DNA from 2 places in the Paraburkholderia sp. PAMB 6770 genome. Region 1 is predicted to be linked to the other one. Evidence: riboswitches for the same ligand, from Rfam matches in the RefSeq annotation. Region 1 holds a riboswitch; the other holds the start of a gene.
The links. Region 1 has a riboswitch for fluoride ahead of AC3AP7_RS19160 (DUF190 domain-containing protein). Riboswitches for the same ligand answer to the same signal wherever they lie in the genome.
Positions count from the first base shown of each region.

Region 2: another riboswitch for fluoride. It lies ahead of crcB (fluoride efflux transporter CrcB); the one in region 1 lies ahead of AC3AP7_RS19160 (DUF190 domain-containing protein).

Region 1 covers NZ_CM173239.1:349,843-355,960, forward strand. Annotated here, with positions in the region: gene AC3AP7_RS19155 (hypothetical protein) at 178-606, opposite strand; fluoride riboswitch at 786-846, opposite strand; fluoride riboswitch at 1,610-1,695, shown strand; gene AC3AP7_RS19160 (DUF190 domain-containing protein) at 1,868-2,200, shown strand; gene ppa (inorganic diphosphatase) at 2,197-2,733, shown strand; gene eno (phosphopyruvate hydratase) at 2,813-4,099, shown strand; gene eno (phosphopyruvate hydratase) at 4,153-5,442, shown strand; gene AC3AP7_RS19180 (hypothetical protein) at 5,510-5,857, shown strand; gene AC3AP7_RS19185 (MFS transporter) at 5,883-6,118, shown strand, end outside.
Region 2 covers NZ_CM173238.1:2,278,628-2,284,745, forward strand. Annotated here, with positions in the region: gene AC3AP7_RS10290 (MFS transporter) at 1-261, shown strand, start outside; gene AC3AP7_RS10295 (hypothetical protein) at 452-658, opposite strand; gene AC3AP7_RS10300 (hypothetical protein) at 642-1,136, shown strand; gene AC3AP7_RS10305 (YbaK/EbsC family protein) at 1,255-1,794, opposite strand; gene AC3AP7_RS10310 (DUF4148 domain-containing protein) at 1,978-2,280, opposite strand; partial or broken gene AC3AP7_RS10315 (fumarylacetoacetate hydrolase) at 2,564-3,001, shown strand; gene crcB (fluoride efflux transporter CrcB) at 3,057-3,449, opposite strand; fluoride riboswitch at 3,511-3,574, opposite strand; gene AC3AP7_RS10325 (DUF1479 domain-containing protein) at 3,653-4,900, opposite strand; gene AC3AP7_RS10330 (cupin domain-containing protein) at 4,996-5,970, shown strand.

The DNA of each region.
Region 1 (6,118 bases):
ATCCGGCCACCGGATCAGGGCACGCCCTGTTCTGCGTGCCGCGGTCGCGCGGCATGAAATGATGGTCGGCCGTCTCGCCAGGGCGCGGGGTTGCATGCCGGGCATCGCCGGTGCGTAACACCTTCGGAGGCACCGTGGCGAAACGTCCGGTGACCGCGGCCAAACCTGGCAGTCCAGCTACTGCCGGATCTGACTCAACGTGTGCAGCACGCCCCCCAGGTCCTCAATCGTATCCACGGCAATTGCCGCGGTGAAACGCGGCCCAACTGCGGATGCCCAGAAGCCTTTGATAGTTACATCATTATCAGCGAGGCGCCGTATGATCAGTGCAGTCAGATTTTGCCGCTCGGGACCCTCGATCCTGACCACATGCAATCGGTGATCAGGATCGAATCCAGCATCACGGGCTGCATTTTTTGCTCTGTTGTCGGTCCCGGGGGCAATGAGGACACTTCCATGTGCGCGATCCAGTGTATCGAAGCGTGCGAGCACCAGCGTGAGGTCTGCGCCGGCGCGCCCAAGCGCTTCGAGTTTGTTGGCCAGTATGGATGGCTGCACACCGATTTCGGCGCGCCAGGCGTCGAGCGTTTCGACCGTGAACTCCATGTCTGTCTCCCACGCGCGCGACCGCTCGCTTTAACGACTGGACGGCTATGCCGTCAATATACAGTCGATGAGCGACCAGGCCGGGCCGCACGATCCCGTTAAAACGAGCTCGCTTCGCACGATCCTTTCCGGATTAAGGCCGGAGCTCAGCTCGTGCTCCGCCCCGTTTCCAGACATGCTGGCGAGCAGGCATCATCAGCCCGGACGGGCGATTGGGAGAATGCCATCTCCATACGGTCAGTGTAGTGCCCCGGATAACCTATGGCAACGCGACGCCCGGTTGGGTAGATCGGGCGGAGGCGGCGGCCGATCATGGGGAAAGAACAGGAACCATCCCCCGACCTGGTAATCGCAGTGAAAGGCCTTGTATCAATCCACGGCCGCCATCGTCGTACACGCACATGCGAGATCGTGCTTCCCACTGTTCTCCCGATTTGACCGACGGTTGCCCACTGTCGTCTCTACCGGGGCGCGCTTTCCGCCTGGCGCTAACTGCCTGCGTCGTATGCTCGTCTGCGACGATTCTCCGGTCGCAGAGCGCATCTGATTTGCGTGGCGTTCGCTACGTGTTGCGCCTGTATTGCGGTGATGTTTGCGTTCTGCACGAAGGACGTCCTGTGCCGGCGCGCGCGGCCAGCGACGGGCGCGAGATGGTTGAAGTCCAGTGCGGGAAAGCTGAGACTTCGACCGTTATCGTTCATTTCTGCTCGCCCCCTGGCCACCGGCACAACCGTTGTGATGCCATCCGGCATCGCATGTGTGCCTTCGGAGCGACTCGGGGAGACGACGCAACAGCGCTGAGGCATTCGGGCGGGCATCATCGGTCGGTGGAGCCGACGGGTCGCACGGAATGCCGCCCCCGGGAGCGCCCGCTGTCACGATGGAAAAACCGCTCAAGCTGCGCAATCGGTTTTCCGTTCGGCTGGACGGCGCGCACACAGGTGCAACTGCCGCGGCAATCCGTTTGCGCGGGTGGTGGCGAGCGTAAATCCCGCGTGCTACACTGCGCGCAGGAGATGGCATTCCTCCTTCAACCGCCGGTTCGATCAGTTTCGATCCGTTCATCCGGCTAATGATGCCTACGGGTTCCTGGGTCAGGAGGTCGTGGGCATTGCCAAGGCGTCCTGCTGCCCGGATTTGTCAATCTGCAAATCTGGCTCTCCATGCAATCTATCCTTGTTCTGCTGGCGGTCGCGCGTGGCGCGCCGGCCTGTCGTCGTGTCGCGATGGCGAAGCCGGTCGCGGCCGCGAGGAGGCTTCCATGAAGGGAAGCCAACTGTCCGTTTATGCGGCGAATCAGAGTCATCGCATCAAGCACATGTCGGTGGTCGACTGGATGCTCGACGAATCGAAGCGGGCCGGGATTCTGGGTGCCACCGTTGTCGAAGTGGCCGAGGGGATCGACGCGCAGGGCAGGTACCATGCGGCACGCTTCTTCGAGCTGGACGACCAGCCGGTGTGCGTCACCGTGACCGCCGCCGACCCGCAGATCGACGCGCTGCTCGCGCAACTGCGCGGCGGCGGTATCCACCTGTTCTACACGCGCGGACCCATCGAGTACGACACGCTTGGCTCCGACGGGGACCCGCGATGAACTTCAACGACATCCCCGCCGGCGGGAACGTTCCGCTCGACGTCAACGCGATCATCGAAATCCCGGCGCAAAGCGTGCCGGTGAAATACGAGGCCGACAAACAATACGGACTGCTCAGGGTTGACCGGATCATGGGCGCCGGCATGCGCTATCCGCAGAATTACGGCTTCATTCCGCGTACGCTGGCGCGCGATGGCGATCCGCTCGACATCATCGTGATTGCGCCGTTCGCGCTCGAACCGCTCGCGCTCGTCCCGTGCCGCCCGGTCGGCCTGCTGAACATGACCGACCAGGCGGGACCCGACGAGAAGGTGATCGCCGTACCGGTCGACAGCGTGTGCGCGGACACGCGCGCGATCCGGGAACTGTCCGATGTCGCCGCGCATACGCTGGACCAGATCCAGTTCTTCTTCGAGCACTACAAGAAGCTGGAGCCGGGGAAGTGGGTCCGCTTCGAGGGCTGGGCCGACATCGATGCCGCGCACGAGGCGATCCGGCGAGCCAGCGCCGCCTTCGCCGCAGCACACGCCTGACGGGCCGGCCACAACGGCCGCATATGCCTGGGCGTTTCGCGTTTCCGAGGCCGCGCCCGGGTCCAGCAAAGGAGCGATGATGAGCACATCTGCAGTGATCGAGCACCTGGTGGGAGACGAAATTCTGGACTCCAGGGGCAACCCGACGGTGGCGGTGACCGTGACGTTGTCGAACGGCGTCATCGCGACCGCCACGGTTCCGTCGGGCGCGTCGACCGGCGAGTTCGAGGCCGTGGAGTTGCGCGACCACGATGCGCGACGCTTTGGCGGGAAGGGGGTGCTCGAGGCGGTCGGACATGTCGACAAGGAAATCGCATGGGTGCTGAACGGGATGCGAATCGACGATCAGCGGGCCATCGACGACAGGCTGATCGAGGTGGATGGCACGGAGTTCAAGAGCCGGCTCGGCGCCAACGCGATCCTGGGCGCGTCGCTTGCGTGCGCGAAGGCGGGGGCGCTGGAAAGCGGGTTGCCGCTATTCCGCTATCTGGGCGGCAGCAACGCGCACCTGCTCCCGGTCCCGATGTTCAACGTGCTCAATGGCGGCAAACACGGACACGATGGGCCGGACATCCAGGAGTTCAAGCTTGTGCCCCTGGGGGCTCCGACGTTTCGCGAAGCGCTGCGCTACGGCGCCGAAACGTATCATGCGCTGGGTACCGTGCTGGCGGAAGCGGGCGCGTCGACCAACGTGGGGGACGAAGGCGGCTACGTGCCGCACCTGTCGTCGAACGCGGCGGCCATGGACGTCATCATGCTGGCCATCGAGCGGGCCGGATACCATCCCGGCGAAGACATCGCGATCGGGCTCGATCCTGCTGCGACTTCGTTCTACGAAGGCGGCCGGTATCACCTGAGCCGCGATGGCCTCACGCTCACCTCGCACGAACTGGGCGCTTACTGGACCGACTGGCTCGACCGCTATCCGCTGGTATCGCTGGAGGATCCGCTCGCGGATACCGACTGGTCGGGCTTCGCGGCGTTGACCGGAGCGCTCGGCAAGCGCGTGCAGATCGTCGGCGATGACCTGTTCGTGACGAACCGCCGGTTTGTGCAGCGTGGCATCGACGAGGGGTGCTGCAATAGCGTTCTGATCAAGCTGAACCAGATCGGCACGGTGACCGAAACGCTCGACACGGCCCGACTTGCGCTGTCCGCCGGCTATACGTGCCTGGTTTCCCACCGCTCCGGCGAGACCGAAGACAGCAGCATCGCCGATCTGGCCGTCGCGCTCGGCTGCGGCCAGATCAAGTCTGGGGCGCCGGCGCGCGGCGAGCGGGTCGCGAAGTACAACCGGCTGCTAGCCATCGAGCGAATGCTGGGAACCGACGCGCGCTATGCGGGACGCGCGGCGTTCCGTCAGTGACGCCGCACAGGCGTAACGCGGCCTGGCATGGCCTGAATACTGGAACAGCAAAGATGACATCGGTGTCGATCGCACACGTGACAGGCGAGGAAGTGCTTGACTCGCGCGGCAATCCCACGGTTCGGGTGACGGTGACCCTCGATGACGGGTCGTCTGCAAGCGCATCCGTGCCTTCTGGCGCATCGACCGGCCAATTCGAGGCCGTCGAGCTGCGCGACGGCGATGCACGCCGGTATGGTGGAAAAGGGGTACTGCAGGCGGTGGCACATGTCAACGAACTGATTGCGCCTGCGCTAGCCGGCGTGGCGGCCGACGACCAGTGGCGGATCGACGCAATACTGATCGAGCTGGACGATACGGAGTACAAAAGCCATCTTGGTGCGAACGCGACGTTGGGCGTGTCGATTGCTTGTGCCCGTGTCGCGGCCCAGGTGTGCCGTCTGCCGCTCTTCCGCTATCTGGGCGGGGATGGCGCGAACGTACTGCCGGTGCCCATGCTCAACGTGCTGAATGGCGGACGCCACGGGGACGGCGGTCCCGATCTGCAGGAATTCATGATCGTTCCGGTTGGAGCACCGACTTTCCGCGAAGCGCTGCGTCAGGGCACAGAGACCTATCATGCCTTGCGGACGCTTCTGATCGAACGGCGACTGTGCGTGAACGTCGGCGACGAGGGCGGTTATGTGCCGGCGTTGCCCTCGAACGAGGCCGCACTGGAATTGCTGGTGCGTGCAATAGAGTTTGCGGGCTACCGGCCGGGCGAAGACATCGCATTGGCGATCGATTTTGCTGCTTCGAGCCTGTGGCGCGACGGTCAGTACTGTCTGGAGAGCGAACGCAGGACGCTACCGACAGATACGATGATCGCGCTGTGTCGCTCGTGGGCGGAGCAATATCCGCTGGTTTCCTACGAAGACCCGCTCGTTGATAGCGACTGGGATGGCTATGCAAGGCTGACACGCGAGCTAGGGTGTCGTGTGCAGATAACCGGGGACGATCTGTTCGCCAGCAATCGCGCATTCCTGGTACGTGGAGTCGCGCAGCAATGCTGCAATGCAGTGGTCATCAAGCCCAACCAGGTCGGAACCATCACCGAAACCCTCAACACTGCCCGAATGGCGCTAGCTGCAGGATACGGGTGTACGGTGGCACCCCGATCGGGGGAGACGGAAGATACCAGCATCGCCGATATGGCCGTCGCGCTGAACTGCGGCCAGATCAAGGCAGGAGCGCCAGCGCGCGGTGAGCGTGTGGCGAAATACAACCGTTTGCTGACGATCGAGCGGATGCTGGGTGAGCGGGCCCGATACGCAGGTTCGGCGGCGTTCCGTCGGTACAGGTGAGTTTCGCCACGGCGGAACAGATAACGGCAAGGCGAATACCTGCGCGCGACATGGACGGAGGGATGGCATGGGACCCGACCGGAAACGAAGCGGGACGGGGCAACTCATACTCGCGGCTTACGCACTGATCGGTACTGAGGTGCTGTCATGGGTGCTCTCGCTGATCCTCAATGCGCTGCACCTTGACGTATCTCCATTGTGGTTCGTCCTGTTCGGTGCACTGACGATGCCGATGATCATGTCCTGGCTGGCGCAGGATTCAGCGCGTGCCTATGCGATGGCCGTATCCCGGCGATTCCTTGGCTTCGAGGGTGAGCCACCGCGCATCGTGTCGGTTTCGAGTGAATGTCCGAAGCGCTGGCTGGTTTTGCTGTATATCCGCATGCATCCGGAACTGCTACGGAAAAAGACGTGAATCGACCTCGGGGAGGGACTCAATCGTGAGGATCCTTTCTGGCTACCTCGCCGCGCGCCAGGCAATGCGCTTCGTTTTGCTGGTCGGTGTACTCAGTTTTTTCGCCGATTTTACCTACGAGGGTGCACGGAGTGTCCTTGGGCCATGGCTTGGACTGATGGGGGCCTCGGCGACCGTCATCGGCGTCGTTGTGGGATTCGGAGAACTGCTCGGCTACGGGCTACGTGTCGTTTCCGGGCGACTCGCGGATACGACGCGTCG
Region 2 (6,118 bases), on a different replicon from region 1:
GCGGACATCGACAGCCGCGACGTGGGCCGCGCCACGAGCCTCGGCAGCGTCGTGCAGCAGATGTCGCTCGGCCTCGGCGTGACGATCGGCGGAATCGTGCTGCAACTCTCGCAGACGCTGCACGGACATGCCCAGATCGCATGGAGCGATTTCTGGCCCGCGTTCCTCGTGGTCGGCCTGTGCTCGTTCGCCTCGATTCCGGTCACGCGCCGCCTGCCGCCGCAGGCCGGCGACGATATCGCGCGCGGCACGCGCGGCTGAACGCGCCGCGGGCAAGGTGACTGCCCGCGCGGCCATGCGGGTTGCGCGGGTTGCGCGGGTTGCGCGGGTTGCGCGGGTTGCGCGGGTTGCGCGGACATCATACGCACGACAACCACGACAGGCGCTGCGCCGTCCGCCCGATCCCGGCCCGCGACACCGGCACGCGTGCCCGTGCGCGCCGATGCGCGCTCTAGTCCTTCGCGGGACGGCCGGTCTTGACGGTTTCCACCGCCGCGACTGCTGCGAGAAAATCCTCGCTCGACGCACGTTCGAGCAGCAGCAGTCCCGCCCGCAGCACCTCGCTCTTCTTCACTTCGAGCCCTGCCTGCAGGCCTTTCTGCTTCAGCATGGCAATCTTCGCATAGTCGGACTTCGGCATCGTGAAGCTGTCGCGCACGACCTTTTCCTTCTTCAATGCGTCTTTCTTCGGCGCATTCTTTTTCACGGTTTCCTTCTTCACCGCGCCTTTCTTTGCGACGTCCTTTCTCGCGCGAGACGCCTTGCCGTCCGCCGCGACTGGGGCCGGTGCCGCAACGCTCGTCTCCACCGCTGCCGGATCGGCTGCGGCTGCGGCTGCGGCGCGGGGCTTGCGCGCCGGGGTCGCCGTCACGCGCGCGTCGGCTTTCGCCTTTGCGCCCGTCTTTGCGCCCGTCTTTGCGTTCGTCTTTGCGACTGTCTTTGCGTTCGTCTTCGGGGACGCGTCGGCTTTCGCATCGGCCTGGGGCTTCGCTCGGGCCGCAGCCCGGCCGCGCACCGCCTGCGGTGCGGCGGCCGCGGCGTCGGCACCGTCGGCGGACGCGCTCTTCGGAAAATGGAAGGCCTTGCGGGTCGGCTTCCTGACGCCCGGTTCGTTCATCACATGCTCCCTTTCTTAAACGGTATAAACAGTATATACCGTTTTAGGGTGCTCTCCGTGTGGGCGCAGCGCGTCCGCACGCGGCGCGCAACTCCAACCCTGTGATCAGGCGCCGGCCAGAAAACGCACGGCGTCGTTCAGTCCGCCGGCAACGTCAGCGCCGCGACCTCGCAGTTCGCCAGCGCGCGCAGCAACGCCGGGTCGAGCAGCAGTTTCGCGACGCGCACCCCGGCGCCCATCACGACCTGGCGGCGCGCCATCACGGCCGCGTCGACCAGGATGCGCCAGTCGGCCGGCACGCCAAATGCGGTGATCCCGCCAAACTCCATCCCGCTTTGCTCGACCGCCAGCTCGCGCTTCGCGAACGACAGCCGTTGCGCGCCGAGATGCGTCTTCACCGCGCCGTTGATGTCGAGCCGCAGCGCACCGAGCGTGACGATGGCAGCGTACTGCTCGGCCCCGTCTTTCCGATAGCGGATCACAATTGTGTTCGCGCAGTCTTCGAGGCCGAAGCCGTAGCGCGCACTGAAGGCGGCGGTATCCGACGCGTCGTCGCTGACGCTGAAGACCGCGACGCCTTCGGCCGGCAAATGCGCAATCACATGCGCCGGAAGATGATCGCCGAGCGCGCCGGCGGGGATCAGATCGAGCTGCGGGACGGATTCGTGCGAGTGCATGGCGGGCCGGCAATGGAGGACTGCCCGCTATTTTATCGGCTCGTGCGCCAGCGTGCAGCGTGCACGGCGACGCCGCACGGCAACCGGCCGTCGTGGACCGTGCGCGCCGCGCGCGGCGTCGCACGCCACATGACGGACAGGCGGATCATCCGGCGCAGGCGGAGCCGAAGCATGCGCGCACGCTCAGCTGCCCAGTCCCGGCGACAGGGCCGCATCGCCAGATAATCTGCAATCCGAACGATATTTTTCGATCAGACGGGCGCGCGCATCGTCGAGGTCCGGCGAGTAGTTGTCGATTGCGGGCCGATAACCGACCGACTCCAGTTCGGTCAGCTCGCGCATCAGGTCCCGGTGCGTCACCACGCCGTGAGCCGGCGCAAACGGGTACGCGTGGCACTCGGCGGGCGTGAGCGTGGTCGAAGCGAGCGCCGATGCGCTCAGCACCGCCAGCGCGGCGGGCACGATCAATCTGAAGCAGCGTTTCATGAATGTCTTCCTCCAGGGCGTCCCGCTCGCACCGGATCAACGGTGCGAGGCAGTCTGACGCGGGACGGCGGCAGGGGAAAGGTCAGGACTGCGTGGCTAGCGTAGGGGGGCGGGACTGTCGCACACGCGTCGCGCCGGTGAAGATTCTTTTAAGGTCCGCGCGGCATCGACGATGCGCGATAACGGCGGCGGCGCTGCGGCACATCGCACGTTACAGCGTCTGCGCGATCCGGCTCGCAATGCGCGCGATGCCCGTCGCGATGCGCCGCTCCCGACGGCTATCGAGAAAGACAACAACGGCTCGTGCGCGATCGGACCTTTCGTGCAGCTGTTCGACGACGCCTTCACGCTCGACACGGTGCGCGCGGCGAGCGTGTCGCTGCGCATCGAAGGCGCGGACGGCTTCGTGCTCGAAGGCGTGAGCCACATGGCCGAGATCAGTCGCGATCCGCTCGAGCTCGTCAGTCAGACCTGCGGCCCGCATCACCAGTACCCGGACGGCTTCATGCTGTTTCTCGGCACGATGTTCTCGCCGGTCAAGGACCGCGACAGCGAAGGCGGCCGCTTCACGCATCATCTGGGCGACGTCGTGACGATCTCGACGCCGTCGCTCGGCGCGCTCGTCAACACCGTGGGCCTCTCCACCGGGATCGCACCGTGGACCTTCGGCGTACGCGCGCTGTACCGCAGCCTCGCGGCGCGCGGTCTGATCGCCGGCTAGACGCGCCCGCGTGCGGCGCCGCCACGCATGATGCGCATCGCACGCATCACGCGCGCTACGCGAGCGCGACGCGCGCGACCGCGCTCACTGTCGCGATGCCGAGCGTCGTCATCAGCAGCGACGCACCGACATGGACGACGATCTCGCACGCCGCCCAGCCGAAGCGGCCCTGCTGCAGATCGGCCACGACTTCCGCGGAAAACGTCGAGAAAGTCGACAGACCGCCCATCAGCCCGGTGATGACGAACAGCCGCCACGCGCCCGGCAGCTCCGGCAGCCGCGCGAAGAACGCGACCGCGACGCCGATCACATAACCTGCGATGAGATTGGCCGCGAGCGTGCCAGGCGGAAGGTCGGGAAACAGGCCGTTGAGCCGCAATCCGAGCGCCCAGCGCAGCAACGAGCCCAATGCGCCGCCCGTTGCGACAGCAAGAATCGAGAGATACATGACGATGCCCCAGAAAGAAACACGTGCGGCGCGAGCCGCGCACAAAGGCGTGCTCGCGTGACGGGTTGTAGGCATCATCGGCTCGGAACGAGCGGTTAAGGGAGAATGCCATCTCCAGGTGCGGAGTCTATCATTCCGACTCCGTGCGTCAAGGCATTCCGCGCGCCGTGCGCACGGCGCGCGGAACGCCCTGCCCCCTCCCGCTACCGGTCGCAGCCGAGCTGCCGCCGGCCGGCCGCGCTCAGATCCGCTTCGCCCGCGCGGCCGCTGAAGCCGGTTTCGAAGTGATCCGCGGGAAAATCCGGCGGGCTCTCGCCGCTCAGGAAAGCCGGCCACTGACGCTTCAGATAAGCGTCGTTCTTCGCGCAGCCCGGCGCGGCCGCAATGTACATCACGTTGCTGTAGCCGGCGCCGCGATGCGCGTCCTCGACCGCATGAATCACGTCGCTGTGCCAGAACACCGCGTCGCCTGGCTGCATCGGCGGAATCGACGATAGCGCGTCGTGCAGCGGCGCATGCCAGCGCGGACTGATCGACAGCGCGCGGCCGGGCCGCGCGCCGCACAGGTCGTCGTCGGCGACGTCGTCCTGCAGCGCACGCAGCAGCACATAGACCATCGCGTTCGCCATCGGCACCAGTTGCAGCGTGCCGTCGCCCGGACCCTGCGGGGTGAGCGCGGTCCATCCCTGGAAGGTGCGGAACATCGAGCACACGGCGGGCGACGCGATCTCGCGCGCCGCGGGACGATAGGCCGCGTCGAACGCGTCGTAGCGACGCCAGTCGCCGCTGAACACGTGCCGGTAGACGCGCCGGAAGCCGTCGTCGAGCCAGCGCTCGACCGAGCCGCCGTCGCAATGCGCGGACAGTCCGAGCGACGCGGAGCCGGGCGGCCTGCGCCGCAGGCGGTCCGCGTACACGCTCACGCGGTCCGGGTCGAAGTGCGTGCGCCCTTCGCTTTGCCACTTCCACAGGCGGTTCAGGAAGATGCGCGTCAGCGTGAGTTCGGGCGACTGGCGGGCCTCCACCTGCGGCGGCGACCAGTAGATGCCGTAGATCTGCGGCTTGCCGGACGCGAGGTTGCCGAAATAGCGGTCTTCGGCGCGGCGCGCCAGCTTTTCGTCGAGGCGATTGCGGTCGACGTACTGCGCGATCGCGTCGTCCCACGCGGCCGCGCGCGACGCATCGAACACGCCGCGCACGACGCACGCGCCGCGCGTCCTGAGCGCCGCGATCGCCGCGTCGCTCACGCACTGGCCGGCGATGTCCGCATAGGCGATCTCCGGGATCACCGCCTCGCCGCGCTGCCGCTGCGCGACGATGTGCGCCGCCTGGCGACGGATATCGTCCTCGACGTCGCGGAATACCTCGCGATAATGCGGCAGGTTCTGCCGCAACTGGCGCTTCGCGGCGCGAATCGCCGCGGGCAGGTCTTCGATGTGCAAGGCGTCCAACGTCGGTCTCCGGGTGAGTGAAAGTGCCCACAGGTTAGCGCCGCGCGCGCATCCGAAGCGATACAATCCGGACAGCCTTTTTGCGCATTCAGACAATGAAACCCGCGTACGAACACGTGACGATGGACGCCGGCTGCTCGATCCGTGTGTTCCACCGCAAGCTGCCGCGCATTCCGTTCGAGTGGCACCGCCATCCCGAGTACGAGCTGACGCTCACGCTGAACAGCCGCGGCAAGCGCTATATCGGCGATTCGATCGGCCACTACGGGCATCACGACCTCGTGCTCGTGCCGCCGGACTTGCCGCATACGTGGTCGTCGAACCGCTCGATCGACGCGCTCGCGCCGCAGGTGGCTGTCGTCGTCTGGTTCGACGGCGACTGGGCGCGGCGCATCGCCGACTGCTGCGCGGAATACGAGGCGCTGCGCAAGTTGCTGCGGCGCGCCGCGTGCGGGCTCGCGTTCGCGCCCGAGGTGGGCGCGGGGACCGCGCAGCGGCTCGATGCGCTGCTGTCGCCGGCGCCGCGCGCGCGGCTCGGCGCGGCACTCGACCTCCTGTGCGCACTCGCGGACTGCGACGCCACGCCGCTCGCGTCGCCCGCCGCGTTCGACGACGTGCACACCGGGCGGCCGTCCGGGCACGAGCCGGAGCGCATCGACCGCGCGCTCGCCGTGATCGACGCCCGCTTCGCGCAACGCGTCACGCTGCGCGAACTGGCCGAGGCGGCGCGCCTGTCCGAACGCACGCTGAACCGCTACTTCGTGCGGCACCTCGGCGAAAGCGTCGGGCAGTACCTGACGCGCGTGCGGATCGGCCACGCATGCCGGATGCTCGCCGACACGACGTGGCCCGTCTCGGTGATCGCATCGCGCGCCGGCTTCCCGAACGTCGCGAACTTCAACCGGCAATTTCGCGCGCTCAGGCAGACGACGCCGCTTGCATGGCGTCGTGCGTTCGCGGGGGGCGGCGGCGTCGCCGAGGCAGCAACGCCGCTCGACGCGCGGCCGCCGTCGCTGGATGCGCTCGCCGGCGGACCGCACAGGCCGCGACGCAGCGGGCGATCCGTTTGAGCGCCGCGGCCGCATGCTTCATCGACTGCCTGATCGGAACGATCCGCGCGAGCATCGATGCCGCGACGCCCCAGATGCGACGGCTGCTGCATTCGGTCGAGTGGCTGCTCTAGCGGCGTTGCGCACGCACCGCGCCCGCCATTGCCAG